Regions from separate parts of the Ruegeria sp. BA12 genome, predicted to be linked through region 1. Evidence: riboswitches for the same ligand, from Rfam matches in the RefSeq annotation. Region 1 holds a riboswitch; each other region holds the start of a gene.
The links. Region 1 has a riboswitch for thiamine pyrophosphate ahead of thiD (bifunctional hydroxymethylpyrimidine kinase/phosphomethylpyrimidine kinase). Riboswitches for the same ligand answer to the same signal wherever they lie in the genome.
Positions count from the first base shown of each region.

Region 2: it holds a riboswitch for thiamine pyrophosphate, as region 1 does, so the genes downstream of both, thiC (phosphomethylpyrimidine synthase ThiC) here and thiD (bifunctional hydroxymethylpyrimidine kinase/phosphomethylpyrimidine kinase) in region 1, are expected to answer to the same signal.
Region 3: it holds a riboswitch for thiamine pyrophosphate, as region 1 does, so the genes downstream of both, thiB (thiamine ABC transporter substrate binding subunit) here and thiD (bifunctional hydroxymethylpyrimidine kinase/phosphomethylpyrimidine kinase) in region 1, are expected to answer to the same signal.

Region 1 is NZ_JBQFVF010000004.1:80,638-90,657, reverse strand. Features, by position in the region: gene ACR0B0_RS09930 (hypothetical protein) at 1-92, shown strand, start outside; gene ACR0B0_RS09925 (phosphate ABC transporter substrate-binding/OmpA family protein) at 118-1,674, shown strand; gene radC (RadC family protein) at 1,679-2,434, opposite strand; gene ACR0B0_RS09915 (HesA/MoeB/ThiF family protein) at 2,545-3,507, opposite strand; gene ACR0B0_RS09910 (thiamine phosphate synthase) at 3,504-4,100, opposite strand; gene ACR0B0_RS09905 (thiazole synthase) at 4,097-4,861, opposite strand; gene thiS (sulfur carrier protein ThiS) at 4,864-5,058, opposite strand; gene ACR0B0_RS09895 (FAD-dependent oxidoreductase) at 5,042-6,019, opposite strand; gene thiD (bifunctional hydroxymethylpyrimidine kinase/phosphomethylpyrimidine kinase) at 6,016-6,819, opposite strand; TPP riboswitch at 6,863-6,969, opposite strand; gene dnaJ (molecular chaperone DnaJ) at 7,098-8,252, opposite strand; gene dnaK (molecular chaperone DnaK) at 8,327-10,020, opposite strand, start outside.
Region 2 is NZ_JBQFVF010000007.1:14,395-24,414, reverse strand. Features, by position in the region: gene betC (choline-sulfatase) at 1-88, shown strand, start outside; gene ACR0B0_RS14015 (SDR family NAD(P)-dependent oxidoreductase) at 85-879, shown strand; gene kce (3,5-dioxohexanoate:acetyl-CoA acetone transferase) at 879-1,811, shown strand; gene ACR0B0_RS14005 (aminobutyraldehyde dehydrogenase) at 1,822-3,240, shown strand; gene ACR0B0_RS14000 (SDR family NAD(P)-dependent oxidoreductase) at 3,240-3,974, shown strand; gene ACR0B0_RS13995 (3-hydroxyacyl-CoA dehydrogenase NAD-binding domain-containing protein) at 3,974-4,906, shown strand; gene ACR0B0_RS13990 (GlxA family transcriptional regulator) at 4,884-5,732, opposite strand; TPP riboswitch at 6,680-6,799, shown strand; gene thiC (phosphomethylpyrimidine synthase ThiC) at 6,908-8,698, shown strand; gene ACR0B0_RS13980 (invasion associated locus B family protein) at 8,760-9,239, opposite strand; gene ACR0B0_RS13975 (hypothetical protein) at 9,258-10,020, opposite strand, start outside.
Region 3 is NZ_JBQFVF010000007.1:200,525-210,544, reverse strand. Features, by position in the region: gene ACR0B0_RS14835 (GntR family transcriptional regulator) at 1-257, shown strand, start outside; gene ACR0B0_RS14830 (LysR family transcriptional regulator) at 262-1,161, opposite strand; gene ACR0B0_RS14825 (TRAP transporter substrate-binding protein) at 1,310-2,326, shown strand; gene ACR0B0_RS14820 (TRAP transporter small permease) at 2,393-2,998, shown strand; gene ACR0B0_RS14815 (TRAP transporter large permease) at 2,995-4,275, shown strand; gene speB (agmatinase) at 4,297-5,262, shown strand; gene ACR0B0_RS14805 (thiamine ABC transporter ATP-binding protein) at 5,351-6,043, opposite strand; gene ACR0B0_RS14800 (ABC transporter permease family protein) at 6,030-7,577, opposite strand; gene thiB (thiamine ABC transporter substrate binding subunit) at 7,553-8,533, opposite strand; TPP riboswitch at 8,566-8,670, opposite strand; gene ACR0B0_RS14790 (GDP-mannose 4,6-dehydratase) at 8,921-9,961, opposite strand.

The DNA.
Region 1 (10,020 bases):
AATTAACGCTGAACTTTCCAGACTGCTCCAAAACAGGTGAGTTTCTGGTGTTGAATAATCTGTTCCAAAACCTGACAATCGCGGCAAACTAAAACCGCAGGCAGGCTAGAACTTCCTATGACATTTCTTCGTGTGGCGGCGGTCGCACTGTTTTCGGCAACACTTTCCTCAGCCGTTCAGGCGCAGGATATCACGCTCACCTCTCATGACGGCAAGGTCGAGGTGACAGGTACCCTGCTTGGCTTTGACGGAGAGTTCTACCGCGTCGACACCCAATTTGGTGAGCTGACGGTGGATGGCTCGGGCGTGACCTGCGATGGCCCTGCCTGCCCCAATCTGACCGATTTCGTGGGCGAACTGAGGTTTTCAGGCTCTTCCGTCATGGCCGAGAAGGTGTTGCCTGCCCTGTTGATGGGCTTTGCCGAACAGGAAGGGCTGTCAGTCACGTCCCGCCAATCCGCTCCGGACAGTTTGATATACGAGCTTCATCAGGATGGGCGCGACGCGCCGCTGGGCCGATTCTATTTCGATATCGGCAATACCGGTCAGGGCTTTGCCGATCTGATCGCGGATCAAACCGACATTGTCATGGCTTTGCGCGAAATCCGCCCGTCAGAGCAAGAGGCTGCCGAGGCCGCTGGTTTGGGTGACTTGAACCACGCACGCCGGTCGCGGGTTATTGCGTTGGATGCGTTGGTGCCCATCGTGGCGCCGGACAATCCCGTGCCCCAAATCTCTCCCGCGGATCTCGCCTTGGTGTTTTCTGGCACGATTGACAATTGGTCCGCCTTGGGTGGACCCGACGCACCAATTGCGCTGCACCTGCCCGACGCCGGATCAGGTCTGGCACAAGGGGTCGAGGATCAACTGCTTTCACCCGCCAGTGTCGTTCTGTCTGATGCCGTTATCCGGCATGAGCGCAGCAGCGATCTGGTTCAAAAGGTCACCAAGGACCCTTTTGCCATCGGCATCGCTAGCCAGGCCGAGGCTGACGCGGCCCGCGCACTGCCCCTGACCGGTGGATGTGGTCACGTGTTGATGGCCACCCGGCAGACGATCAAGACCGAGGACTACCTGCTGACCTCACCCATGTTCCTGTACCTCCCCAAGCGCCGCCTGCCCCGTATCGCCCGGCAGTTTCTGGCTTATACCCAAGGCGACGCAGCCCAAAAGGCGATCCGCAATGCGGGTTTTGTCGATCAGGAACCCGAGATGATGCGGATCGGATTGCAGGGGGATCGTCTGGCCAATGCGGTGGCCTCGGGTGGCCCCGAGGTTGGGTTGGAGGAATTGCAGCGTATGGTCGATACCCTCAGACCCATGTCCCGGCTGTCGCTATCGGTCAGGTTCGAGGCAGGCTCGTCCCGCCCCGACGCACAATCACGGTCGAACATCCAGCATTTGGCCCAACAGCTTGAGGCCGGGACGCTGAATGCGCGCAAGCTGGTGTTCGTTGGTTTCAGCGACGGCGACGGAGCCGCGACTGCAAATAAGCGGATCGCCTTGCTGCGCGCCAAAACCGTGCGCAATGCGGTGTTGGCGGCGGTGGAAACTGCCATTCCCGATAGTGTTGAATTGCAAGTCGATGCGTTTGGTGAGGCGATGCCGATGGCTTGCGACGACACCGAATGGGGCCGAAAGATCAACCGCCGGGTCGAGATCTGGGTTCAGTAACTCGCTACAGATATCCCTGCGACCGAAAGCTCAGTTCATTCGATTTGCCGATGATCAGATGATCATGCAGCGTCAGCCCCAGGGCCAGACATGCGTCCTGTATCCGGTTGGTCATGTCGATATCTGATTGCGACGGGGTCGGATCGCCCGAAGGGTGATTGTGTACCAGGATCAAGGCTGACGCATTCAATTCCAACGCCCGTTTCGCAACCTCGCGCGGATAGACAGGTACGTGATCGACGGTGCCCTTGGCCTGTTCCTCATCCGCGATTAGCACGTTCTTGCGATCCAGATAGAACACCCGGAACTGCTCCGTCTCGCGATGGGCCATCGTGGTGTGACAATAGTCCAGCAGTGCATCCCAACCTGAAATCACGTGCCGCTGCATCACCCGCGCGCGGGCCATGCGATGGGCGCAGGCCTCAAGTATCTTCAAATCGGTGATCACCGTGTCACCAACGCCCTTGATCTGACGCAGCCGTTCCTCGGGCGCGGTCAGAACCCGGTTGAAATCCCCAAACGTGTCCATCAGCGCCCGTGCCAGCGGCTTTACATCCTGCCGCGGGATTGAACGGAACAGCACCAGTTCCAACAGCTCATAATCCGGCATCGCCGCCGATCCACCTGACATGAACCGTTCCCGCAGGCGTTTCCGGTGGTCTTTGATATAGGACGGCAATCGCCCCGAGGGCAGGGGCGCCACCGGGGCTTCGTCACTTTCAAACAGCATCGGGGCTTCGGCAAAGGCGTCCTGAGTCATGCGCTCAGATTTGCGCGGAAACGGTTTCCGAAAGGTTAACGCGTCCAAACGACCTTAGTCCCCTTTGGTCGATAGTCACCGGTTTCCACTTACCTCGTGTATCAATTCACTCATGTAGTTGAGGCTGCAACCAGGACAATCTCACCGGACCAATCCGATTGAATTTGCTCAGCCGCCCGCCATGCGCGCAATCCACTAGAGCAACAAAGCGCAATTCTTCTTCCTTTGTTAGGCTCTGTTTTCAGGGATTCAACAATGTCCCGACGTGCCCTGCTGTGAAGAGGCTCGGGGGCCTCGTCCCGGGTGCGCAGTTCAATGATCACATCATCTTCGGTCAATTGGCTGGCGGAAAGAAATCGAAAGTGGTGCGCCGGTTCCGGTGCGCCGTCAAATCTGAATGTGCTGTTGCGCAGCGTGCGGGCGTCAAACTGTACCAACTGTCCCAAAGGCGAGGGGTCCAGGCCAAGTATCACGCCCAGCGCCATCTGCGCCTGCAAGGCACCTATCACCCCAACGACAGGGCCCAACACGCCGGCCGTTGCACAGCTCGCGCCGCTATCCGGTGCATCCGGAAACACCGCACGCAAGGACGGCGCGCCAGCACAAAACCCACCGACATAGCCTGTCAGCCCCAATACGGATGCGCTGATCAGCGGCTTGCCCTGCAACAAACAGGTATCCGACAGGATATAGCTGGCCGCATAACTGTCCGCGCAGTCCAGAACAATGTCAGAGCCGCGGACAAAATTTAACACATTCTGGTTTGTTAGAGCCTGATTCCCGGCCACTACGGTGATGTCACCATTCAACGCCCGGCAGCGTTCTGCGGCGACTTTGGCCTTGGCGCGCCCACAGTCGGATTCAGCGAACAATGTCTGCCGATGCAGGTTCGATAGCGCGATCTGATCCCGGTCCAGGATGGTTATATGCCCAACCCCGGCCCCGGCCAACAAGGGTAAGACCGGGGCGGCTAACCCGCCCGCGCCCACCACCAGAACCCGCGCTGCCGACAGGCGGGTCTGGCCTGCCGGTCCAACCTCGGGCAGGATCATCTGGCGGGCATAGCGGCTCATCTCGTGACCTCGATCCATTCGCGAACGCGGGTTTCTGGATCGGAATTCAGCGTGATGTCCGTGACGACCGAGACGATGTCGGCCCCCGCCTGCAAGACGCCCGGCGCCCGCTCAACGCTCATGCCGCCAATCGCGACCAGAGGGATATCCCCCACCCGTGCCTTCCATTCGGTGACGCGTGGCAGGCCCTGCTGTTCCCATTTCATTTTTTTCAGGATCGTCGGATAGACCGGGCCCAAAGCCACATAATCCGGGTCCATGGTCAGGACACGCTCTAATTCATCATCATCGTGGGTAGAGACACCCAGTTTCAGCCCCGCCTTGCGGATGGCTTTCAGATCGGCCTCGTCCAGATCCTCTTGCCCGAGATGAATCCACTCACAACCAGCGTCGATAGCCGCCTGCCAATGATCATTGACCACCAGCACGGTGCCGTGGGCACGGCATAGTTCCAACGATTGGGCGATCTGTTCCCGTATGATCACATCAAGCTGATCCTTGATCCGCAGTTGCACCAGCTTCACATCCAGGGGCAGCATCCGGCGCAACCAGTCAGAGTGGTCGAAGATCGGATAGAACCGGTCTAACATCATGATAAGAAGGCCTTTCCGATTACCGGAGTTGATGGTTCGGCCATATCGCGCGCCTCGATCGGGTCGGCTTGATGCGCCAGTTGCCCGGCCTCAATCGCCAGTATCATTGCGCGGGCCATGGCCACAGGGTTTCCGGCGCGAGCGACAGCGGTATTCAGCAGAACGGCGTCATAACCCAACTCCATCGCCTGCGCGGCGTGACTGGGCAGGCCGACGCCCGCATCCACTACCAGCGGTATGTCGGGGAATTCGGCCCGCATCGCGCGCAGGGCATATTCATTGTTCAGCCCGCGCCCCGACCCGATGGGTGCACCCCAAGGCATCAGCACCTCGCACCCGGCGGCCAGCAGACGCTCGCCCACGATCAGGTCGTCGGTGGTGTAGGGGAATACGTGAAACCCGTCCTCGGTCAGTATGCGCGCGGCCTCGACCAGTTGAAACACATCTGGCTGCAAACTGTCAGTGTGGCCGATCAGTTCCAGCTTGATCCAATTAGTGTCAAACACCTCACGCGCCATATGGGCGGTGGTTACGGCTTCTTTGACCGTGTGGCACCCAGCGGTGTTCGGCAGGATCAGCACACCCAGCTCGCGGATCATCTGCCAGAAGGTCTGCCCAGCCCCGGATTCACGGCGCAAGGACACTGTGGCAACACCCGCGCCGCTCTCGCGAAACGCCTGTTCCAGAATGGCGGGGCTTGGATATTGCGCCGTTCCCAACATCAGCGGATTGGGCAGCTGATTTCCGTAGAAGGTCTTCATCCTCAGCCTCCCTGCATCGGCGCGACGACTTCAACCCGGTCGCCATCGGTCAACTTTTGAGCAATGCGCAGACCCGAGGGCACAAAGTCTTCGTTTACAGCTGTCGCCACCCTCCCCGAGAACCCGCATTCGACCAACAGGTCCGAGAGGATTTCGGCGCGCACCTCGCGCAATTCACCATTAAGCACGATCTGCATCGACCATCTCCGAATGTTTGTTGTCCAACGCCAGATCGGCCACTCCCTGCGCCAGCGCTGGGGCCAGCAGATAGCCATGGCGGTACAGTCCGTTGGCATAAATCGTATGCCCCAGCCGCCGGATGCGGGGCAGGTTGTCGGGAAAAGCCGGGCGCAGATCGACACCGATCTCAAGCACCTCGGCCTCGCCAAAGGCGGGGTTCAGCGCAAAGGCGGCGCTGAGCAGTTCCAGCATGGATCGGGCCGTGATACGGCTGCTGTCTTCGCTTTCGATCATCGTTGCGCCCAGCATGTAGAAACCATCCCCACGCGGCACGATGTACAGCGGTATCCTGGGGTGCAGTAGACGTACAGGTCGCGTCAGGTTCACGTCCGGGCAGCGGATCACCAGCATCTCTCCCTTGACGCCGCGCAGGTCGTGCAAAACCTCACGCGCGTGCAGACCGCGGCAATCGATTGCATTCTCCAGCTGGGTCGGGACCAGTTTCCGGTGGAAAACCACCCCTTGGTCCTGCAATTGGCGGAGCAGATCCCGCAGCGCCTGTCGCGGGTTCAGATGAGCCTCATCCGTGAAATGCAGACCTTTGGTGAAACGGGTTAAATCAGGCTCTAAATCGGCAATTTCAGACTGACTAATCTCGGTATACCCCCCGGTCCGACGGGCGAACCGACGCAGATCCGGCAGATCACGCGGGTTGGCAACAACCAGCGTGCCACGTTGTTCCACCCGAGTACGCGTAGTCCACCACTCGAACGCAGCCTTGCCCAGCCGCAACACCGGTTCTTCGGCGTTTTCAAACTCGCACCACGGGGCCAACATACCCCCAGCCCACCAAGAACACCCATGCGGGCCCGGAGGGCCGCCGGGATCGAACACCTGAACCTGCGCCCCGCGCGACACTAGCTCGCTGGCTACGGCGAGCCCGGCCACACCGGCCCCTATGACCGACCAGACCGTCACGCGGGCCAGTCCCGATGGAAATGATGAACCGGGCCATGCCCCTGTCCGACCATCAGACTGTCGGCTTTAGCAATGGCCCCTTGCAGATACTCATGCGCCTGCGCGACCGCGTCGGTCAGGCCCAGCCCTCGCGCCAGCCCGGCTGCTATCGAAGACGACAGGGTGCAACCGGTGCCATGCGTATTGCGCGTATTGCGCCGAGTGGCGGTGAATTCTGCCACAACTCCCGAAGGATCAAGCAAGACGTCGTGGCAAACGTCGCCGCGCCCATGTCCGCCTTTCATCAATACCGAGCGCGCCCCTAGCCCGCACAGCGCCATCCCCTGCGCGATCATCTGATCGGGGGATTCGGCGTCCGAGGTGCCCAGCAAACAAGCGGCCTCGGGTAAGTTCGGGGTAAGCATGGTCGCTTGGGGCACAAGAACATCACGCAGGGTCTGAACCGCATCCTGTACCAGCAAGGCATCGCCAGATTTGGAGATCATCACCGGGTCCAAAACGACGGGGCCATCAAACCCAGCGATCGCCACGGCAACGGTTTGAATAATTTCAGGGGTCGCAAGCATGCCGATCTTGATCGCGCTCACATCCAGGTCGGTCAGCACCGCCTCGATCTGAGCGGCCACTACGTTGAGCGGTATGCCATGCACTGCGGTCACAGCCCGCGTGTTCTGCGCCGTGACCGCCGTGATCACGCTGGCCCCATACACGCCCAACGCAGACATCGACTTGAGATCCGCCTGAATCCCGGCCCCACCGCCACTGTCCGAGCCCGCAATTGTCAGGGCAATATGCGCCATATCGTTGCTCCATCATCAGGGGGCAACGCAGCATGGAAAACGTCTGTGTGTGTAGACCGTTCCCTACGCCGGTATTGCCCGGATCAGGTTCGATGGGTTAGCGCATTCACGCCTCTCAGCCCCTTGATCAGGGCACCCCAACGGTTGGCGCGACAATCTCAGGGGATGTGGCAAGATTCAAGAGCCAAATTTCGCGAAGTTCATGGACAAACTGGACCTATAAAACGAAAAAAGCCGACCCAAGGGGATCGGCCTTTTAGCAACTTGGTGGAGTGATCTTAGCCCTTCATCCCATCCCAAAAGGATTTGACGGATGAGAAAAAGCTTTTTGATTCCGGGTGGTTATCCTCACCCAAATCGTCGAACTCTTTCAGCAGTTCCTTCTGGCGGCTAGTCAGATTGACCGGCGTTTCCACCGCCAGTTCGATGAACATGTCGCCCACACCACCACCGCGCAGGGCGGGCATGCCTTTGCCGCGCAGGCGCATCTGACGGCCCGATTGGCTGCCTGCTGGTATTTGCACGCGGCCACGGCCACCATCGATGGTTGGCACTTCGATCGAACCGCCCAGCGCAGCCTTGGCCATGCTGACCGGGACGCGGCAATACAGGTTCACGCTGTCGCGTTCGAACAGCTTGTGATCCGACACTTCGACAAAGATATACAGATCACCCGGAGGGCCACCGCGCATCCCAGCTTCACCCTCACCCGCCAGGCGGATGCGGGTTCCGGTCTCGACGCCGGCGGGGATGTTGACGGACAGCGCACGCTCTTTTTCCACGCGGCCTGCACCGCCACAGGCTTTACAGGGGTTCTTGATGATCTGACCCAGACCCGAACAGGTCGGGCAGGATCGTTCGACGGTAAAGAAACCCTGCTGTGCACGCACCTTGCCCATGCCCGAACAGGTTGGACAGGTGGTTGGCTCCACTCCGCCTTCTGCACCCGATCCGTCACAGGCCGAACAGGCCACGGCAGCAGGAACACTGATGGTTTTCTGCAGGCCCGCGAACGCCTCTTCCAGCGTCACGCGCAGGTTATAGCGCAGGTCCGATCCGCGCGCCGCACGGCGCCCGCCACCGGGGCCGCCACGCTGACCGCCCATGAAATCGCCGAACAGATCGTCGAACACGTCTGAGAATGCGCTGGAGAAATCACCCTGACCAAAGCCGCCGCCCGGACGACCACCACCGCCGCCCATACCGTTTTCAAAGGCGGCATGGCCGAAACGGTCATATGCGGCCTTTTTGTCGGCGTCGCGCAGAACATCATAAGCCTCGTTGGCTTCTTTGAACTGCGACTCGGCATCCGGGTTGTCTTTGTTGCGATCGGGATGCAACTCTTTGGCTTTCTTGCGAAAACCCTTTTTGATTTCATCCGCTGATGCGCCCTTTGATACGCCGAGCACATCGTAGTAGTCGCGTTTTGACATCAGTATTTCCTTCAGCCTCAACGTATTTGGGCCGGCCCGGCAACCGGACCGGCCCACATTGGCCCGGTTACCCGTTAGTTACGCTTGTCGTCGTCCAGATCTTCGAACTCGGCGTCAACAATGTCGTCCTCACCCGGCGCAGCATCTGCCGCCGCAGGTTCATCCTCACCTTCTTCGGCTTGCGCCTTGTAGATGGCTTCGCCCAGCTTCATGGCCGCTTCGGTGACGTTCTGGATGCCCGACTTGATCTTGTCGGCATTCTCGGTCTCCAGCTCGTCCTTCAGCGCGGCAATTGCCAGCTCGATGGCTTCGATGGTGGTCGGGTCGACTTTGTCGGCATGCTCTTCCATCGACTTTTCGGTCGAGTGGATGAGGCTTTCCGCCTGGTTCTTGGCGTCTACCAGCTCGCGGCGTTCCTTGTCGGCTTCCGCGTTCTCTTCGGCGTCCTTGACCATCTTGTCGATGTCTTCATCCGACAGACCGCCCGAGGCCTGGATGGTGATCTTCTGCTCTTTGCCAGTGCCTTTGTCCTTGGCCGAAACCGAGACAATGCCGTTGGCGTCGATATCAAAAGTCACCTCGATCTGAGGCATGCCGCGCGGTGCAGGCGGGATATCTTCGAGGTTGAACTGACCCAGGATCTTGTTGTCCGCAGCCATTTCACGCTCACCCTGGAACACGCGGATGGTTACGGCGTTCTGGTTGTCCTCGGCGGTCGAGAAGACCTGAGACTTTTTGGTCGGGATCGTGGTGTTGCGGTCGATCAGACGGGTGAACACCCCACCCAGCGTCTCAATCCCCAGCGACAGCGGGGTCACGTCCAGCAGAACTACGTCTTTGACGTCGCCCTGCAGAACACCGGCCTGAATGGCGGCGCCCATGGCAACCACTTCGTCCGGGTTCACACCCTTGTGCGGCTCTTTCCCGAAGAACTTGGTGACCTCTTCGATCACTTTCGGCATCCGGGTCATACCACCGACCAGAACAACCTCGTCAATGTCGCCAGCCGACAGACCAGCGTCTTTCAGTGCGGCCTGGCAGGGCTTCATCGACTTTTTGATCAGGTCCGAAACCAACGATTCCAGCTTGGCACGGGTCAGTTTCATGACCATGTGCAGCGGCTGACCGTTCGAACCCATCGAGATGAACGGCTGGTTGATTTCGGTTTGCGAAGTCGAAGACAGCTCAATCTTGGCTTTCTCAGCAGCTTCTTTCAGACGCTGCAGCGCCATCTTGTCTTGCGACAGGTCGACACCGTGTTCCTTTTTGAACTCATCCGCCAGGTAGTTGACGATGCGCATGTCAAAGTCTTCACCACCTAGGAAGGTGTCACCGTTGGTCGATTTGACCTCGAACAGGCCGTCGTCGATTTCCAGAATGGTCACGTCGAAAGTACCGCCACCAAGGTCATAGACCGCGATGGTTTGAGTTTCTTCTTTGTCCAGACCATAGGCCAGCGCAGCCGCTGTCGGTTCGTTGATGATCCGCAGCACTTCCAGACCGGCGATTTTACCGGCGTCTTTGGTGGCCTGACGCTGTGCGTCGTTGAAATATGCAGGAACGGTGATCACGGCTTGCGTGACTTCCTCACCCAGATAGCTCTCGGCGGTTTCCTTCATCTTGCCCAGAGTGAAGGCCGAGATCTGGCTTGGGGAGTACTTTTCACCGCGGGCTTCCACCCACGCGTCGCCATTGCCGCCATCGACGATGGCGTACGGCACCATTTTCTTGTCTTTTTCGACTTCTGCATCATCCACACGACGACCGA
Region 2 (10,020 bases), on a different contig from region 1:
GAGCAAGCAATATGTGCGTAACGATATGGATTGGACCATTGCGGCCAAGCGTTACCGTTATCCCCCATTGAAGGACCAATACCAATGATGCTGAATGGAAAAATTGCCCTCGTTACAGGGGCAAGGGGTGGAATCGGACGTGCGATTGTGGCGCGTTTCGTCAAAGAAGGTGCGACAGTTTACGCCGCAGACCTGACGCTCGAAGGGTCACTGGACAGGCATGACGATGACGGCAGCCACTTTGTAAAGCTCGACGTAACACAGGAGGCGGACGCAATCGCCGCGATGGATCAGGTCCGCAACGCTCATGGCAAGCTTGACGTCTTGGTGAACGCGGCAGGGATCGAGATTGAAAAGACGGTCGAAGACACCACGCTGGAGGAATGGAACCAAAGCTTTGCGGTGAATTCCACGGGTACTTTTCTAACCTCAAAATACGCCATTCCATTGATGCGCGAAGCCGCGAAATCTGGCAACAGCGCTAGCTTGATCAACTTTGGGTCTTACGATGGGTTCATCGCTGACCCCGGCCTTGCCGCTTATTGTGCAACCAAGGGGGCGGTGCATGCGCTAACCCGGGCAATGGCCTGCGACCATGGCCCTGAGGGTATCCGCGTCAATGCGATCTGCCCCGGCTATATTGATACTCCGATGCTGCAGAGTTTCTTCAACGGTGACGGATCTGGCGGCGGGGGGGGCAACATCGAAACACTTCAAAAAGCTGTCCGAGACGTGCACCCGATGCGTACCTACGGAACGCCAACGGACATTGCCAATCTGGTCAATTGGCTGGCCAGCGACGAGGCGCGCTATGCCTCTGGTCAGCTTTGGGTTTTGGACGGGGGGCTGTCTGCGCAAGTGCAACAGATGAAATTGTAATGCCCAAGTCAGTCATCATCACCTGTGCGCCAACGGGCGGCATTCACACGCCGTCAATGTCGCCCCACCTGCCGATCACACCTGCCGAAATTGCAACAGCAAGCATTGAAGCGGCAGAGGCTGGCGCGTCTATCATCCATCTGCACGCGCGACATCCCGAGACCGGCAAGCCAGATCCCAGACCTGAATTGTTTCAGCAATTTCTGCCTGTGATCAAACAATCCACTGACGCGGTGGTGAATGTCTCAACCGGCGGCGGATTGGGCATGTCGATGGACGAACGTCTGTTGGCCGCGACTTCGACGAGCCCGGAAATGGCCTCGCTCAATATGGGCAGCATGAACTTTGGCATCTTCCCGATGCTTCAGAAATACACGGAATTTCAGCACGATTGGGAACGTCCATTCCTTGAGATGACGGAAGACTTCATTTTTCCCAACACGTTCAAGACCATTCGATATGCGATTGAGAAACTGGGGGGTGATCATGGCACCAAGTTTGAGTTTGAATGCTATGATCTGGGCCATCTCTACAACGTCAAATGGTTCGTGGATCAAGGGCTTATCAAACCGCCGTTCTTCATCCAGATGGTCTTTGGCATTTTAGGAGGCGTTGGCGCTGACCCCGATCATCTGACCCATATGCACAATACGGCGGACAAACTTTTTGGCGCTGAAAACTATGAATGGTCTGTACTGGCAGCAGGGCGGCACCAAATGCCTTTCGCTACACAAAGCGCAATGCGCGGTGGCAACCTGCGTGTCGGGCTCGAAGACAGTCTCTTTATCGGCAAGGGAGAGCTTGCCACATCGAATGCCGAGCAAGTGAGCCGCATTCGCACAATCATCGAAAATTTGGGCCTTTCAGTTGCGACACCGGCAGAAGCACGCGAACGCCTCGCACTAAAAGGCGGCGATCGGGTTGGGTTTTAGAGAGGATTACATGCAGACAAAGATGTTAATCAATGGCGAAATGGTTGAAGGGGGCGGAGCGCCGATCTTTGTCGTGAACCCAGCCACGGGCGAAGAGATTTGCAAGATCAATTCCGCGACGTCCGAACAGGCAAGCGCTGCGGCCGCAGGGGCCCACGAAGCCTTTGAGACATTTGGCCAGACCAGCCCTGCAGAACGTTCTGAGCTTTTGACCAATATCGCAACTGTCTTGGAAGAGCATGTCGAGGAACTGGCAGAGCTGGAAAGCTTGGATGCCGGTAAGCCCTGGCCCTCGGCTTTAGATGACGAAATGCCGTTGACGCTGGACACATTCAAGTTCTTTGCCGGTGCGGCGCGCACGATGTCTGCCGTTGCTGCGGGCGAATATGTGGCCGGTCATACCAGCATGATCCGCAAAGATCCGGTTGGCCCCGTAGCCGCGATTGCGCCATGGAACTATCCGCTGATGATGGCGGCCTGGAAACTGGCAGCGCCATTGGCAGCTGGCTGCCCGGTCACGCTGAAGCCCTCGCAGCTGACGCCGCTTTCCACGCTGAAAGCCGCCGAGCTGATCGCAGGTGTTGCGCCCAAAGGGGTGGTAAACGTGCTGCACGGCCCCGGTCGTGAGATTGGCGAGCAGATGATCAACGATCCACGGACCGAGGCGATCTCGATCACGGGTTCCAACGCGACGGGTTCTGCCGCGATGGCTGCAGCCTCTCGTCAAATCCGCCATGTGCATCTGGAACTGGGCGGGAAAGCCCCGGTCATTGTTTTTGACGATGCTGATATCGATGCGGTTGCCGAAACTGTGCGCTATGGTTCGTTCTTCAACGCCGGTCAGGATTGTGCACAGCCCTGCCGTTTGCTTGTCGCTGATGAGGTTTATGACAAGGTCGTTGCCGCCGTTGTTGATCAGGTCAGCCAGATCAAAGTTGGGGCTCAAAAGGCCGAAGGCACCGAAATGGGGCCGATCATCTCGGCCGCGCAACGCAACGCTGTAGCGGGGTTTGTCGACCGAGCGCGCGATAACTGCGACGTTGTATTGGGAGGCAACATGATCGACGGACCAGGTTTCTTTTATGAACCCACCGTGCTGATCAATGTGGCGCATGATGCCGAGGTATTCTGCAACGAGATCTTCGGTCCTGTCGTGACCATCTCGCGGTTTGGCGACGAAGAAGAGGCGCTCAAGGTGGCAAATGCAGGCCCGTTTGGTTTGGCCTCATCCGTCTGGACCAACAATACCGGTCGCGCGATGCGGATGTCTTCGAAGTTGCGCTATGGCTTTACGTGGGTGAACACGCATGGTGTTGCCACGCCTGAAATGCCTTGGGCCGCGATGAAGAGCTCTGGCACTGGTTGTGATATGTCGGTCTACGCCTTGGACGCTTATACCGCCGTGCGCCATGTGATGGTCGCGCACTGATGCGGTTGGCTGGCAAACTCGCTTTCGTTACAGGCGGCAGGCGGGGCATTGGGCGCGCTATCGTAGAGGCCTTCATGGCCGAGGGTGCGGACGTTATCACCTGTGGTCGGGGACCAAAGCCGGATGGTTTGAGTACTGATTGGATATCTTTGGATGTGTCAGATGCCGCCGCCGTTGGCGAAGCTGCGCAAAAGCTGGGTGTATTGGACGTCATCGTAAACAACGCTGGCGTCCAGGTTGAAAAGACTGTTGTGGACAGCACTGATGCCGATTGGGATTTGGTTATGGGAGCGAATGCAAAGGGCGTTTTCAATGTCTGCCGGGCACTCATTCCGCAAATGCAGGAGGGTGGCTCCATTATCAACATCGGGTCGATCTCGGGCAATGTCGCGGACCCGTCGATGGCACTCTATAATGCGTCAAAGTCTTTTGTGCACGGGCTCACCAGGTCCATCGCGGTGGATCACGGACCGGCAATTCGCTGCAATGCGATCTGTCCGGGCTGGATTGAAACCGGCATGCTAGATGCAGGGTTTGACCTTGCCCAAGACCCTCAGAAAGCGAAGACCGACGCATTGGCACGGCACGCGGTCAAACGCTTTGGCAAACCTGCTGACATAGCAGCAATGGCTTTGTGGTTGGCCTCTGACGATGCATCGTTTGCAACGGGCCAATTGTTTACTGTTGACGGTGGCATGACAGCGGCCTCTCCTCTCAATCCGGGGTTGTTCTGATGTCTCAGATTGAAAGAACCGCCATTCTTGGAGCCGGTGTGATCGGGGCAAGCTGGGCCGCATTGTTCCTCGCCTCGGGCCGGAATGTAACTGTCTTTGATCCTGACGAAAACGCTGAGAACGCCGTGCGATCCTACGTTGAAAACGCATGGCCTGCGCTGGAAGACCTAGGCCTAACTGAGCGAGCGACACCTGACGCCATCACCTTTGTGGCGACCGCTGCCGAGGCCGTCACAGAGGCGCAATTCGTTCAGGAAAACGCGCCTGAGCGGTTGCCCATCAAACATGCAATCTATGCGGAGATTGAGCCCGCGCTGGCTGCTGACGCAATTGTCTCCAGCTCGACATCGGGTCTGACGCTCGAAGCGCTCCAAGAAGGGTGGCGCGATCCCGCGCCGCTTATTCTTGGCCACCCCTTCAACCCGCCGCATCTGATCCCGCTGGTGGAACTGACAGCGAATAAGGCCACCGGATCAGACATTCTGGACCGCACAGAAGCGTTCTACAATGACATCGGGAAAGTCACGATCCGCATCAAGAAAGGCATGCCGGGGCATGTAGCCAACCGGTTGCAGGCCGCAGTTTGGCGAGAGGCCGTTCATATGGCCGTTGAAGGTGTTGCCAGCGTCAAAGACATAGACAAGGCGATGTGGGCCGGACCGGGATTGCGTTGGGCCGCAATGGGGCCAACCACTCTTTTTCACTTGGGCGCGGGCGCAGGCGGTTTGCAGGCTTTTTGTGACCACTTCAAAGACACGTTCAACAGCTGGTGGGACGATCTTGGTGATCCACGCTTAGACGATGATGTGATCAGAAAACTGGTCGATGAAATGACAGCGCATGCACACGGGCAAAGCACCGAGGAACTCTCAGCGCGGCGTGATGAGATGCTCACAGCTATGCAGAAGGCTACGAGACACCTTCGGACCTAATGTCAGGCTTGAACATTGGCCAGGCGCGAAACTCGAACGGCACACGACCTTCAATGCGATCAGCAGTGGGCGTCAGGCCGAACCGGTTGCGGTAAGCGCGGCTGAAATGCACTTGACCGTTGAACCCCGACGCCTCTGCAATCTCGCTGAATTTCAGCTCGGTTTGCGTGACGAGGCCACGCGCTCGATCAAGGCGGATATCTCGGTAGTATTCGACGGGTGACTTTTGGACATACTGCCGGAACAATCGGCCTAGTTGCCGCTGCGAAACGCCTAGCTGTTGAGATATAGCGGGAATTGACAACGTGGTCTCCAAATGCGCTTCCATAAGGTCGATCGCATCCCGGACAACGCCAGATGTGACATACCCAAGCGGCTCCACATCCTTGGGGTTTTGTGACTGACCTTCCCCACGCACATCATGGTGAAACAGATACCGCGCTGAGGCGTTTGCGATGCTTTCGCCAGCGACGGAATGGACAAATCTCAAACCAAGGTCGGTTGCCGCTGATCCTCCACAACATGTGAAGATCTTGCCATCTGTTACAAACATGTTCTCAGATACCGTCGTGTCCGGTGCAATTTCGGCGAAGGCATCGATGTGCTCATAATGGACCGTCGCAGTTTTGCCCTTTAGCAATCCAGCCTGCGCGAGCACAATTGCACCCGTATCCAACCCACCAACTATTGCACCGCCTGCATCCCATTTTTGAAGAGCCGCCTTGAACTGGCGTGTCCCGTGGCGTTCAGGCGTCCAGCTTGTACTTACGAGAACGAGCCAAGGCTTGCCCCTGACCACGTTTGCCAAAGGAGCAGTATCAACCACCAGGCCGCTGCTGGATTCGATGTGACCACCAACCTCCGAAACATAGGTCCAGGAAAACCGCACCAATCCTGACAGGTAATTCGCAGTTCTAAAAGGATCGATGAAAGATGTCGTTGCCGAAACGTTGAAATGCGGGCTCACCAAAACTACGATGCCTAACGTTTGATCAATTGATTTCGCCATGGCTGATTTTGTAAAGTATGGTCCAAAAATATCAAATCGATTTCTTTTCTTTCATTTGTTTGGTGTCTTTTGGAGCTCCAAAACCAACAGCTTGCCGGGGACAGAAAGCAGTCCTGCGGTAGTTTAGAAGCACCACAAGCAGACCTTGGCGCAAATTTGACGAAGGCCCGCTTCGTCCGCAAACTGTAAATTCACCCATCTTTTGATTGCGCACTTGCAGCGAATGTCCGTAATGTCGAGCCGCACTGCAGAATGCTGAACGACCGACTAAAGTCCGGTAAGGGCCGGAAGTGATCAGGGCAGGGCACTTAGTCGCTCAACATTGTTCAGCACAAAACCTTACGCTGTGAAGCTTTCGGTCTGCGAGTTGTGTCCGCTCTCGGAAGTTCCCAATGCGCGTCGCAGTCGACGATCGTATTGCTGCAGTCTGAGACAAGCTTGATAAGTCCAAGTCAGCGAAATCCACCAAAATGCATGAAAATCTTAAGTCGTTGAATTATGGGGAAGACAAGTCTCATTAATTACGTACTCCGACAATTCTCCCTCAAAAGAGGCAATATTTCTATAATACGTCTTATGTTAAATAACAGCGTTTAACTTACCGTCGATGTGCGGAGTATCTGTCGAATAGGTCGGCCCGCACATCAGATAGCGACCGTATTTCTGGTGACGTGCTGCACCGAACGGAAGGTCCCGGCCGTTCGAGAAAATCTGAAACAAATGAATTTTGGTGCTTGTTTAAGCCGTGAACCTCAAGCTAAACCACCTGTACGCAGGGGAGTCCCACCAAGGGGACTGAGAGGCTGACGGGGCAATGCCCGGCGACGCGACCCTTTGAACCTGACCCAGTTGATACTGGCGTAGGAAGCTAGGGCGCGCAGGCCACAATACCGGGCAAGCGCACTCCGAACAGGGGCTGTCTGCCTTCTCGTTTCCCCAAGCCAAAACTCATCTGGTGTCTTTTTAAGTTGAACTGCTTGAGGAGCACCAACATGAACGTCCCTAACCCCAAAATCACCGCCGGTGAACTGCCCGCATCGCGCAAGATCTATGTAAACGGCACAGTGCACCCGGATGTGCGCGTGCCAATGCGTGAAATTTCGGTCCACCCCACGGCGGGGGAGCCACCCTTGCCCGTGTATGACAGTTCAGGGCCGTATACCGATCCGCAGGTGATGACGGACATTCGGCAAGGTCTGGCGCCGCTGCGTCGCAAGTGGATTGAGGCTCGAGCAGATGTCGAAGAATATGATGGACGTGAGATCAAACCGGAAGACAACGGTTTTGTCGAAGGTGATCGGCTAACGCCCGAGTTCCCTGTGCGCCCGCGCCCTCTGCGCGCCAAGGATGGAAAGGCTGTGACGCAACTGGCCTATGCTCGCGCCGGCATCGTCACCCCGGAAATGGAATTCATCGCCATCCGTGAAAACCAACTGCGCGAGGCTGTCGTTGAACAGCGCGACGGCAATGATTGGGGTGCAAACATCCCTGATTATGTGACCCCGGAATTCGTGCGGGACGAGGTCGCCGCTGGTCGCGCCATTATCCCTGCGAATATCAACCACCCTGAAAGCGAACCGATGATCATCGGGCGTAATTTCCTGGTCAAGATCAACGCCAATATGGGTACCTCGGCTGTGACCTCTTCGATGGAAGAAGAGGTCGATAAAATGGTCTGGTCGATCCGTTGGGGTGCTGATACCGTCATGGACCTGTCGACCGGCCGCAACATCCACAACACCCGTGAATGGATCATCCGCAACAGCCCGGTGCCGATTGGCACCGTGCCGTTGTATCAAGCGCTGGAAAAGGTCAACGGCATTGCCGAGGACCTGACATGGGAAGTGTTCCGTGACACGCTGATCGAACAGGCCGAACAAGGCGTCGACTATTTCACCATCCATGCAGGCGTGCGCCTGCATATGGTACCGATGACGGTAAAACGGGTTACCGGTATTGTGTCGCGCGGTGGGTCGATCATGGCCAAGTGGTGCTTGCATCACCACAAGGAAAGCTTCCTCTATGAGCATTTCGACGAAATCTGCGACATCTGCCGGGCCTATGATGTGTCGTTCAGCCTAGGCGATGGTCTGCGCCCCGGCTCTATCGCCGACGCCAATGATGAGGCACAATTTGCCGAGCTTGAGACGCTGGGTGAGCTGACCAAAATCGCGTGGGCCAAGGATTGTCAGGTGATGATCGAAGGCCCCGGACACGTAGCCATGCACAAGATCAAAGAAAACATGGACAAGCAATTGGAGTGTTGCCACGAGGCGCCCTTTTACACGCTTGGCCCCCTGACCACCGATATCGCGCCGGGCTATGACCACATCACCAGCGGTATTGGTGCTGCGATGATTGGCTGGTTTGGTTGTGCGATGCTCTGCTATGTCACGCCGAAGGAACATCTGGGGCTGCCGGACCGGGATGATGTGAAAACTGGGGTTATCACCTATAAGATAGCGGCTCATGCCGCTGATCTGGCAAAGGGTCTGCCGGGCGCACAACGTCGTGACGATGCGCTGTCCCGCGCCAGGTTCGAGTTCCGCTGGGAAGATCAGTTCAACCTGTCGCTGGACCCGGAAACGGCGCGGGAATTCCACGACCAAACCTTGCCCAAACAAGCGCACAAGGTGGCGCATTTCTGTTCCATGTGCGGGCCGAAATTCTGCTCGATGCGGATCAGCCACGACATTCGAACTGAAGCGCAGAAAGAGGGGATGGAGGCCATGGCCGCCAAATTCCGTGAAGGCGGCGACCTTTACATGCCCGTGAAAAACTAAACACCGCGGCGGAGCCGATCCTTTCGGCTCCGCACGCTCTTGCATTGAAGGGAAACTACTCTCAGGGCAATAGATCGGATACTTTGCTGAACCCAGTCAAATCGAAGCCAAATGAAATTGGCTCTCCGACCCTGTTTTTAGCGTCGATCTGCAATTGATTACCTGCCCGCATCGCAGACATCCATTCCTGGGAAACTGGCGAACGGGCAAAACAACCTTGTGCCTCGCATGTCAGGAACTCCAGACGGGCGACCTCGGCATCATCCACCTTTGCAACCAGCCCTTCCGAGAACAAAAGACCGAATGGCAGGGTCAGCACGGTCTCAGTCTCGTCCTTACCTGCAGCCTTTATAAATGCGATGGACGTAAGCCTTTGGTTGTTTTCGGTCAAAACGATGCTTTGGGTCATTTCGCAGATCAACTCGGACCCAACGGCCCGATTGCTGCAATTGACCGACCATGGCGGCGCTGCGCCTTCCTGCGCAGCAAGGGGAGTTGCCAATCCCAATGTGACCCCCAAAGCGCTTATCCAAGTTTTCATCCTGCTGTCCCTCATCGATTAGAATTGTAGTCCAAGGCCAAGACCTACCTGCAGGGCCCTGGTTGAGTCTCCGAACAAATGATCGAGGCTCAGATTGACAAAGCTGCTGTCATCCAGCGCAAACAGCCCCAACCGGGCCGAGACCAAGCCATGCGCGTCGCCGACAAAGCTGGTGTTTGAAAACCCACCGTCAGCGGTGCTCGCTCCGTTGAACCCGGCGGTGACCGATACGGTATCATCCGACGAGACAATGGCACCAACCTGAAAACTTGCGCGGAGCTTCTGCGAGGCACTCAGGGTTTGCTCGGTTCCGATTTCCAGCGAAGGCGTGAACGAATAGATCATCTCGCTATCGTCTTGCAGAACGACCCCCGCCAGGGTTGCATCGCCATTGCTTTCGGTTGCCAGACGTGTGGCATCAACGGCTACCTCAGGGCGCAGATAGGAACTGCCGCCCGCGAACCTGTGGTCATAAGCAAGGCTGAGACGCAGGTTCTGATGGTTCATCTTGTGCTTGATCTCGCTGACACCAACGGTGCTTACGATTTGACCGTTGGGCAACACACCACTGATCCCGCCCGCGCTGAGCGTATCATAGTCTGACCAACCGGCCGACAGCTGGGCTGCAAACTCCCACGCGCCGGTGTATTTGGTCAGCGAGGCACCCAGATTGAACCGATCACCAGTTGCATTGTAATTCGACCCGTTCCGTAGGCTCATCTCGTCATAGCCTACCGCGAACCCGGCGAATAGCTCATCCCCAACCGGCAGACGGACACCA
Region 3 (10,020 bases), on a different contig from region 1:
GTATTCTTGAGAACCTCAATGCGCGCATCCGGTTCGTTCGCCTGATCGATCTAAAGAATGCGTATTTGAATGGTGGGGCTGAAACGACGAATAGCCAAATTCCCAGCCACCTGATGATCATGCAAAATATTGCAGACCGCGATGAAGGCATCGCAGTCGATACCATTCGAAAACACATCGAACGCCGCCGAGAAGAGACGACTGAGGCCGTCGCCAAAGCGTTCGCCGAAATCTACTTTGTGGATGACGATGCCTAAGCGGCTATGACCCTTGACCACGCTTGCAGGATTTAACGATGTCTTGCACCAGAATTTCAACCGCCCTCCTATGGGCCAGTGATGGCCGTGTTGCGAGGTAAAAGGTTGAGTTCCAGTTCAGCTTGTCCGGCGCAAGCTCTCTGAGTCGATCGCGGTGGGCCCAGTTTTTGATAAAGTGTACCGGCAGCGGACCCAAAAAGTGGCCGGTTTCAATCATCATCGCCATTGCTTCCATATTTGCCACGGTGGCTTTTGGCTGCGCAGTCTGAAGCACCGGTGACACCAGAATGTTGTAGGAGCGCTGACAAATTTGGTGCTGTGAGATTACATCCAGATCAATCTGATCGTCGGGTAAGTCAAACAAGGGATGATCCTGCCCACAGTACAAACGATGCTCTTCCTGGCACAGTTCGGAGTATGTCAGCTCTGGGACCTGATTGCGGAAGGGGGCGATTGCAACATGCAAATCACCGGTAATCAGCTTCTGTGTTAACTCAGTTGGTGATGCGACGACCACCTCTAGCTGCACTTCGTTGGGGCGGTCGAGAAACCGCTTAAGGACCTGTGCCAGATTGAGCTCTGCCAATGTATTGACCGCATCAATGGTGCCAATCCGCAGATCTCCGGTAGTGGTCCCACGCAATTCCAGCAATTCAGCGTCGAAATCGCGGGCGCTGCGCAAGATGTCTCCGGCCTTACGATAGGCGATTTCGCCCCGTTCCGTCAGGCGAAACCCACCACGGCCGCGTTCGCAAATCCGATAGCCAAGCGCCGTTTCCAGATCTCGGATTCGGATGCTAATCGCCGATTGCGTAATGCCCAATGCGTATTGCGCATCCGTAAACCCACCGCATTCGACCACGGTCACGAAGGTTTCAAGCAGAGTATTTCTGAGCAGTTTCAACGCTTATCCGCCTTTCGGGAGTCGTGGTGTTATTTACATAAAAATACCTCATGTGAACATAAACAAGATGATATTTTTTTGTGTATTTTTCTATGCTGTCCTGATCCCTGAAGACTAAACCCAATAAGGCAACAGGGAAGAAACCAACATGACCTTGACCTCTCGTCCCCTCAAGATAACTGCCGCAGCAGCTTTGCTGGGCCTGACCCCTCTCGCCGCCTTGGCCGAGGATTGGAAGTTCGCAATCGAAGAGATTCCGGGCTCGATCATGGATGCCTACGCGCAGGAGTTCAAATCGCGCATCGAAGCCGCCACCGATGGTGAAGTGACCGTGACCGTCTATCCGATGGGCACGCTGGGCACACCGACCGAAACGGTTGAACAGGCCGCCGACGGTGTCATCCAGTTCACCAACGTATCGATTGGCAATCTTGGCACCGTGGTGCCAGAAAGCCAGGTTTTCCTGCTCCCCTACTTGCTGCCATCCGATCCGGCCGCGATTTCGAACATCCTCAGCAACTCGGAAACCATCTACGGTCCGCTGAACGATGATTTCCGCCAGCGTGGTTTGGAAGTTATGACCATGTATTCCGAAGGGCCGCAGGTCTGGACCACCAACCGCGAAATCCGCACGCCCGAAGACTTTGACAACTTCAAGATGCGGGTAATGGTGTCGCCGATCCTGCTGGAGACCTATAAAAACATGGGTGCCAGCCCGACACCGCTGCCGTTTGGCGAAGTTTTCGGCGCGCTGCAACTCGGCGCAGTTGACGGTCAGGTCAATCCGATCCCGACCATCGAAGAGATGAAGTTCTACGAAGTTACCAGCCACCTGATCTGGGCCGGTGAGCAAGAGCTTGTCACCACCGTCGTTGCCGGTTCGGACTGGTTTGAAACCCTCAGCCCCGACCGTCAGCAACTGGTACGTGGCACCATGGCCGACATGACCGGTTTTATTGATGGCGTCGTCACTGATTTTAACCAGAAACGTCTGGATATCATCAAAGAAGCCAAACCTGACATTGGCCTGGTCGTTCTGACCGAGGAAGAGCGTGACGCATTCCGTGAGCGCAGCACGGGCACCTCTGCCGCCTATGTCGACACGGTAGGCGACCGTGGTCAGGAACTGCTGGACGCGCTGCAGGCGGAACTGTCAGGCAACTGATCCCTCCCACTCACTCAAAACTACCTCACGCGCATTGCGCGTGGGGGCTTTCAAAGGGGGGAAACCATGCAAAGCAATACTGCCACTCCCTTCGGCTTGTTGGGAAAGATTGACGCCGTTATCGGACGGATAGAAATCTGGATCCTGGGCTGGGGGATCACCCTGATGGCCGTGAACACCATCGCCAATGTCTTTGGGCGATATGTGTTCAACCAATCCATCTATTTTTCGGAAGAGCTGAACGAGTTTCTAATTGTGATCGTCACCTTTATGGGGCTGGGCTATGCCACTCGCAAGGGCATCCACATCCGAATGTCAGCCATCTATGACGCCCTGCCAGTCAAACTGCGCAAAGGCCTTATGGTAGTGATCGCCACCACCACAGCCATCGTGATGGGTGTGCTGGCCTGGTACGCGTTTGAATATGTGCAGAAAGTCGCCTCGCGCGGGCGGATCACCCCGGCGCTGCAACTGCCGCTGTACCTGACCTATGTCTGGGTGGTGATCGGATTGGCACTGGCCTCGTTCCAATACCTGCTGACTGCGATCCGGAACCTGAACTTCGCTGACGAGGACGTCTATGTCTCGTACCTCGAAATTGACAGTTATGAAGATCCGGAAACTGCGTCGGCCATCAAGAAATTCCAAGATACTGCGGAGGCGGACAAATGACCGAGTTGATGCTGGTTGTAATGATCGTCCTGCTGCTGGCAGGCTTTCCAATGAAAATGCCCTTGATTTCGGCGGCTGTGCTGGGGTTTCTCGTCTACTTCCCTGAAATGAACATGCAAATCCTGATCCAGCAGATGATCGGGGGCGTGAAGCCGGCTGCGCTGATCGCGGTGCCGATGTTCATTTTGGCCGCTGATATCATCACGCGAGGACATTCCGCCAACCGGCTTATCGATCTTGTGATGAGTTTTATGGGCCATATCAAAGGCGGCCTAGCAATTTCCGTCACCTCGGCCTGCGCCTTGTTCGGAGCTGTGTGTGGGTCGACCCAGGCGACGGTGGTGGCCATTGGCGGTGCGATGCGGCCGCGGATGCTAAAATCGGGCTATAGCGACAGCTTTTCGATCGGGTTGATCGTAAATGCCGCTGATCTGGCCTATCTGATCCCGCCATCCATCGGCATGATCATCTATGGCGTGGTCTCGGGGACATCGATTTCGCAGCTTTTCATCGCGGGCATCTTGCCCGGGTTGCTGATCGTAGTGTTATTCTCGGCCTATTGCATGGTGTACGCTTACCGTCACGATATCCCAGTTCTGCCTCGCGAGGGGTGGGGACAGCGCTTTACCGCGTTGCGCAAAGCCCTGTGGCCGATGGGATTTCCGGCGATCATCGTCGGAGGCATCTATGGCGGCGTGTTCTCACCCACCGAAGCGGCGGCAATCTGCGTGCTTTATGCTGTCATCCTCGAGGTTGTGATCTTTCGTTCGATCAAGGTTGGAGACCTGTTCGATATTGCCCTGTCCACAGGGGCCATCACGTCCGTCGTGTTTATCCTGATTGCCGCCGGTGCCGCCTTTAGCTGGACACTTAGCTTTGCCCAAGTGCCGCAGACTATCATCGCAGCGCTGGGGCTGGAACAAGCCAGCCCGCTTGTGGTGTTGCTAGCGATCAACGTGGCCTTCTTCCTCGGCTGCATGTTCGTTGACTCGATCGTGGTGATCCTGATCCTAGTTCCGATCTTTGCGCCGATGATCAAGGCCAGTGGGTTGGACCCGGTACTGGTTGGCGTTCTGATCACACTGCAAGTTGCCATCGGAGCCGCCACACCACCCTTTGGCTGCAACCTGTTCACCGCCATCGCCGTATTCCGCCGCCCCTTTGTCGAGGTGGTCCGCGGCGTGCCGCCCTTTCTAATCATCCTTTTGGTTGTCACCGGGCTGTTGATGGCTTTCCCTCAAATCGCGCTGTTCCTGCCGGAATTGGCGTACCGATAACCCATAAGAAACGGAGAAATCATGTCGGGTCATGGCTATGAATCTGGTCGTCTGAACCTGCCTTTTGTCGGCATCGCGACTTTTGGCAAAAAACCTTATGTCGAGAATTGGGATAAGATCGACGCTGATGTCGCCGTCCTTGGTGCACCTTTCGATTTCGGGTGTCAGTTTCGATCCGGTGCCCGGTTTGGGCCGCGCGCTGTGCGCGAAGCGTCAACCCTGTTCAGCTTTGGCCACGCCGGTGCCTATGACCACGAGGATGACGCAACCTATTTGGCCAGCGATGTGCGCATCGTCGATCTGGGCGATGCCGACATCATCCATACCAAGACCGAGGAAAGTCATGCCAACATCGAATACGGTGTGAAGAAAATCCTCGATGCGGGTGCTCTGCCGGTGACAATCGGTGGAGATCACTCGATCAACATCCCCTGCATCCGCGCCTTTGAAGAAGATTGCGCAAAGAACGGACCAATCCATGTGATCCAGATCGATGCGCATCTGGACTTTGTCGACGAACGCAAAGGCGTCACCGATGGTCACGGCAACCCGATGCGTCGGGCAATCGAAAAAGACTATGTCTCGGGCATGACCCAACTGGGCATCCGCAACGTGTCCTCGACCGCGAAAGAAGGTTATGACGACGCGCGGGCGCGGGGTTCAGATATCCTTTCCGTACGACAAGTGCGCAAACTGGGAACTGAGGGCGTTTTGGATCGTATCCCCGAAGGTGCGCGTTATTACGTCACCATAGATATCGACGCGTTCTGCCCGTCGATTGCGCCCGGAACAGGGACACCCAGCCATGGCGGGTTCCAGTACTATGACGTTCTGGAAATCGTTCAGGGACTCAGTAAACGCGGTAATGTGGTTGGCATTGATCTGGTTGAGGTCGCCCCTGCCTATGACCAGACCGAAAGTACACAGATTCTTGCGGCGCAATTGCTGCTGAACTTCCTCGGGTTCATTTTCCACAACCGGAAATAAGGTCCCTCCCTGTCAGTCCGGCGTGCAGAAACCTTTCAACTACGCGCCGGGCTGCGAGATTCCTTTCGCAGGTTTCCATCCAATGTCCCTACCCCAAATAGTCGCGCAGGCTGGGCGGTGGATTGTCCAAAAGGTCCCGGGTCGGCGCAGGAGGATATGCCTGCTCGTTAGACACAAGAACCGTCTGGCCGGTAATGCGGCGCGCGTCCTGCGGATCGTGGCTGACCATAAGCAGGGTCGTTCCGGTTTCCGCCAGCAACCCAGCCACAAGATCAAGCATTTCAGCCTTCAGTGCCGGCCCCAGCGCCGCAAACGGTTCGTCCAGCAGCAACATCTGACGGCGCTGCACAAGAACCCGGGCTAATGCGACCCGGCTTTGCTGACCTCCAGACAGTTCGGCTGGCTTGCGATCACCCAGACCCGGCAGGGCAACCCGATCTAGTGCGGTTTGGACCTGAGATTGCTCATCAACCGACAACCGCCCATTCGGGCGCAAGCCCAAAGCGATATTCTGTTCGACCGTCAGATGTGGGAATAGATTGCCATCCTGAAACAGCATCGCCAAAGGGCGCTTGCCAGGGGCGCGGTTTGATATAAGGTCTCCGTCCCAGAATATCTTTCCCTGTTTAAGGTCACGAAACCCGGCAATCGCCTCAAGCAGTGTCGACTTTCCCGCGCCAGACGGCCCAATAATGGCTACACTGGCACCGGTCTCGACGGCAAAATCAGCACGCAACGAGAATTTTCCGTTCTCGATTACGCAGCCTTTAAGTTTCAGCATGCAACCGCCCTCCGCGATCCAATAGCCAGAATGCCCCTATCGACAGTAACAACAGCAACAGAGCTGCCCCGGCCGCTGCTTGCATCTGATACGCCCCCATCAACCGATAGATCTGCAAGGGCAAGGTCGCGATCTGTGGATCGGCGAACAGGGCAATAACTCCCAGATCTCCCATCGATAGCGCGGCTGACAAACCCGTGGCAAAGCGGATCTGTGGGCGCATGCGCGGCAACAGGACGCGGGAAAAGAATGTTATCTTGTCCATGTCCAGCGACAGGGCAAGCCGCCCGTGTCGCGCCACCACGTCGCAGGCCGCCGGCACCAGAATGCGTAGCGCGAAGGGCAAGGCCATGACGGCATTCACCAGCGCGGTTACCGGCAATGCCAGTGTTACTGGATTAGCGATGGGGCGGATCAGAATGAACAGCCCGGTGCCAATCACCAACGGTGAAGCCGCCAGCCCCAGAATACCGCTAAGCTCAACAATCCCGTGACGACCGGTTGCAACGGCCATGGCCATCGGCAGTGCAAGCATCAACAAAACAATTGTACTAGCAGTGGCAACCAGAACCGATATCACCGCCGCACGGAACACCAAGGCAGGCATTTCGAGCAACCCAGATAGGCCAGAGATCGCCACGGCAGCCAAAGGAAGAAGCAGAAACGCTGCCGCGAGTCCGATCCAGCACGCATCAATTGCGGGCGCGCCGCCATCCCATCGTTGTATCGCGCGATCCAATCCAGCGCCGAACCCGTCACCACGCGAAAACTTCAAAGCAGCTAGCGCGGCAGCAGCGGTCAAGGCCAGTTGCACCGCAGAAAGCAACGCCGCGCGGCCAAGGTCGAAATCGTAGGTAAAGGATTGATAGATCGCGAGTTCAAGTGTCGTTGCGCGAGGCCCTCCGCCAAGAGTCAACGCGACGGCAAAGCTAGTCAGGCAAATCGCAAAGATCACGGCCAGAACACCCGGCAGAATGCGCCTTAACATTGGCAGTTCGATCAGACGGAACATGGCAAAGCCGTCGCACCCCAATTGCGCGGCCAACCGAAATCTTTCTGCCGGAATTTCCTGCCACGCCTGCAGGATCAGCCGCGTGGCAAGTGGCAGGTTGAAAAATACATGGGCTAGAACCACCCCGTGCAACCCATAGATGCGCAGCGGCGGCAAACCAAACAGACCTAAAAAGTCTGAAATCCAGCCTGCACGTCCGAAAACCTGCAACAACCCAAGGATCGCGACGATGACCGGCAGGATAAAGGGGGCGCCCAATAGGGCGATCAGGGCAGACCGTCCACGAAACCGACGCCGCGCCAGTGCCCGGGCGACCGGAATAGCCAGCCCGGCACTGAACAGCGCAGACAACACCGCCTGAACCAGCGTAAAGCGCAGCGCCGCCCAATCGGCCGGACCCAACCCACCCGCTGTATCAGCGCGCAGGGCTACCGCGGCCAATGTGCCCAATATCAGCGCAGCAACCAGTGCCGCTGCGCCAACACCCGGCCAAGGGCTTACTGGCTGAGCGCGCCCAACCATTCCGCAAGCGCCTGATCCCGCACGGCGGCGGCTTCATCCGGGGTATACAGCAAGGATTTCTCAGGCGTGATCAACGTGTCAAACCCTTCGGGCAGGCCAGCCGCAGGGGTCACTGCCGGATACATCCAGTTGGTGGTCGGGATGATCTGCTGGAAGGTGTCCGAGACCATGAATTCCAGAAATTGATCCGCCAGTTCGGGCTGATCGGTACCGGCCAGCTTCGCCGCAACTTCAACCTGCATGTAGTGCCCTTCGTCAAAGGCGGCCGCTGCTTTGCTGGCGTCATCCTCGGCGATCAAGTGATAAGCAGGCGATGTGGTGTAGCTGAGCACCATGTCCGCCTCACCCTCAAGAAACAGGCCATACGCCTCGGACCAACCTTTGGTCACGGTCACGATATTGTCGGCAAGCCCGGCCCAGATTTCGGGGGCTTCGTCTCCATAAGACGCTTTGACCCACAACAGCAGCCCCAGACCCGGAGTGGACGAGCGCGGGTCTTGAATAATGATCTTGGTTTCACCCTCGGCCAGTTCACGGAAATTGGCAGGTGCCGCCGCATCTGCGTTATGGACAAAAGCAAAATAGCCCCAGTCATAAGGCGCGAACACGTCATCTGACCATTCAATCGGCAGGGTATAATCGGCGCTGACCGAGTTGGGAGCAAACAAGCCAGTTTCCTTGGCCGCTGCGATCAGGCCGGTATCCAGCCCAAGCACCACATCGGCGTCCGTGTTTTCACCCTCAAGCCGAAGACGCGACAACAGCGCCGCGCCGTCTTCGACGCCCACAAGGTTCAGATCACAGTTGCATACTGCTTCGAAAGCTTCTTCTACTTTCGGGCCCGGACCCCAGTCCGAGACAAAGCTGTCATAGGTGTAAACGGTCAGCTGAGGTTTGTCGGCCGCGACAGCCGCTGTTGCGCTCAGAAGTCCCGCAGCAATCATCAGATGTTTCATGTCATCCTCCATTGCGGCGAGAGGGCAAGGGTGGATGAAACCGTTACCTTTCCCTCCGCCGGTTCTAGCCGGTTCAGGTTCTACGGGTTCGCCAAAGGCATCTCAGCGCGGCAGGCCACGCACCCCGAGGTGAGGTTGTCAGTAGGTTGGAACGGACGAAAAGACAACCGGGTTAAAGTGTTTTTTGGATGCTCAAATTGGCATCCGTTCAGTTGGACTGAGAGATGCGCAACCTAATCGCCCTGTGGAACAATCACCGTGGAAAAGGTTTTGAACTACGTTCCAGGTACTGGAACGGTTTGCGTTTTTACCCTTGAGAACTTCAGAGGCCGAATCTCAAAACTGAGAGGACGGCCACCAGTCTTTTAGGCCTGAAGGCTAACCATCTTACCTTTCGGTCCCAGCCGCGTTGGGACGATAAAAGTCGCGGTACCACTTAACAAACTCAGCCACACCATCTTCGATCGAAGTCCTTGGTTGATAACCGGTCAATTCCCTGAGCAGCGATGCATCGGCCCAAGTTGCGGGCACGTCACCGGGCTGCATTGGCATCATGTTTTTATTCGCCTTGATGCCAGTGACCGTTTCGATAGCTTCAATAAACGCGGTCAGCTGTACCGCATCATTGTTGCCGATATTCACCACTCGATGGGGGGCGACCGGTGACAAACTGTCCCCTTCTGGAACATTGCCGTCTGCGGGGCGCACAGGGACGGCGTCCATCAGCAGGCGGATCGCCTCAACCAAATCTTCGACATAAGTAAAGTCGCGTTTCATGTCACCGTGATTATAGACATCGATCGCATTGCCCTCGAGGATCGCTTTGGTGAATTTGAACAGCGCCATGTCCGGGCGACCCCAAGGGCCATAGACGGTGAAAAACCGGAACATGGTGATCGGCAAATCGAACAGATGCGCATAGGAATGGGCCATGCTTTCGGTCGATTTCTTGGTGGCCGCGTAGAACGACATCTGATGATCGGCGCGTTGGGTTTCCTTATAGGGCATCTCGGTATTGGCGCCAAAGGCCGAAGAAGTCGAAGCCAACAGCATGTGTTTTGGCGGATGCGCCCGCGCAGCTTCCAGAATTTCGAAAGTCCCTATCACATTGCTTTCCAGATACGAGCGCGGATTCTCGATCGAATAGCGCACCCCAGCTTGGGCAGCGAGGTGAATGACATAGTCAAAACCATGTTCCCCGAACAGCTCCATCATCAGGCCGGGATTTTCGACCTTGCCGATGACGGGCGAAAAATTCTTACCATTGGGTTCGCGCGCCAGCATGTCGTGGCGGGCCTTTTTCAACGACACATCATAATAATCGTTCAGAGAGTCCAACCCCACTACGTGGTACCCTTGGGCCAGCAGAAGCTTGCTCAGATGAAAGCCAATAAAACCGGCTGACCCGGTGATGAGAACGCTCTGCATAATGTTGCCCTTGTAAAAAACTTGGTATTTCGGGCCTTTTTAGTGCGAGATCAAGGGAA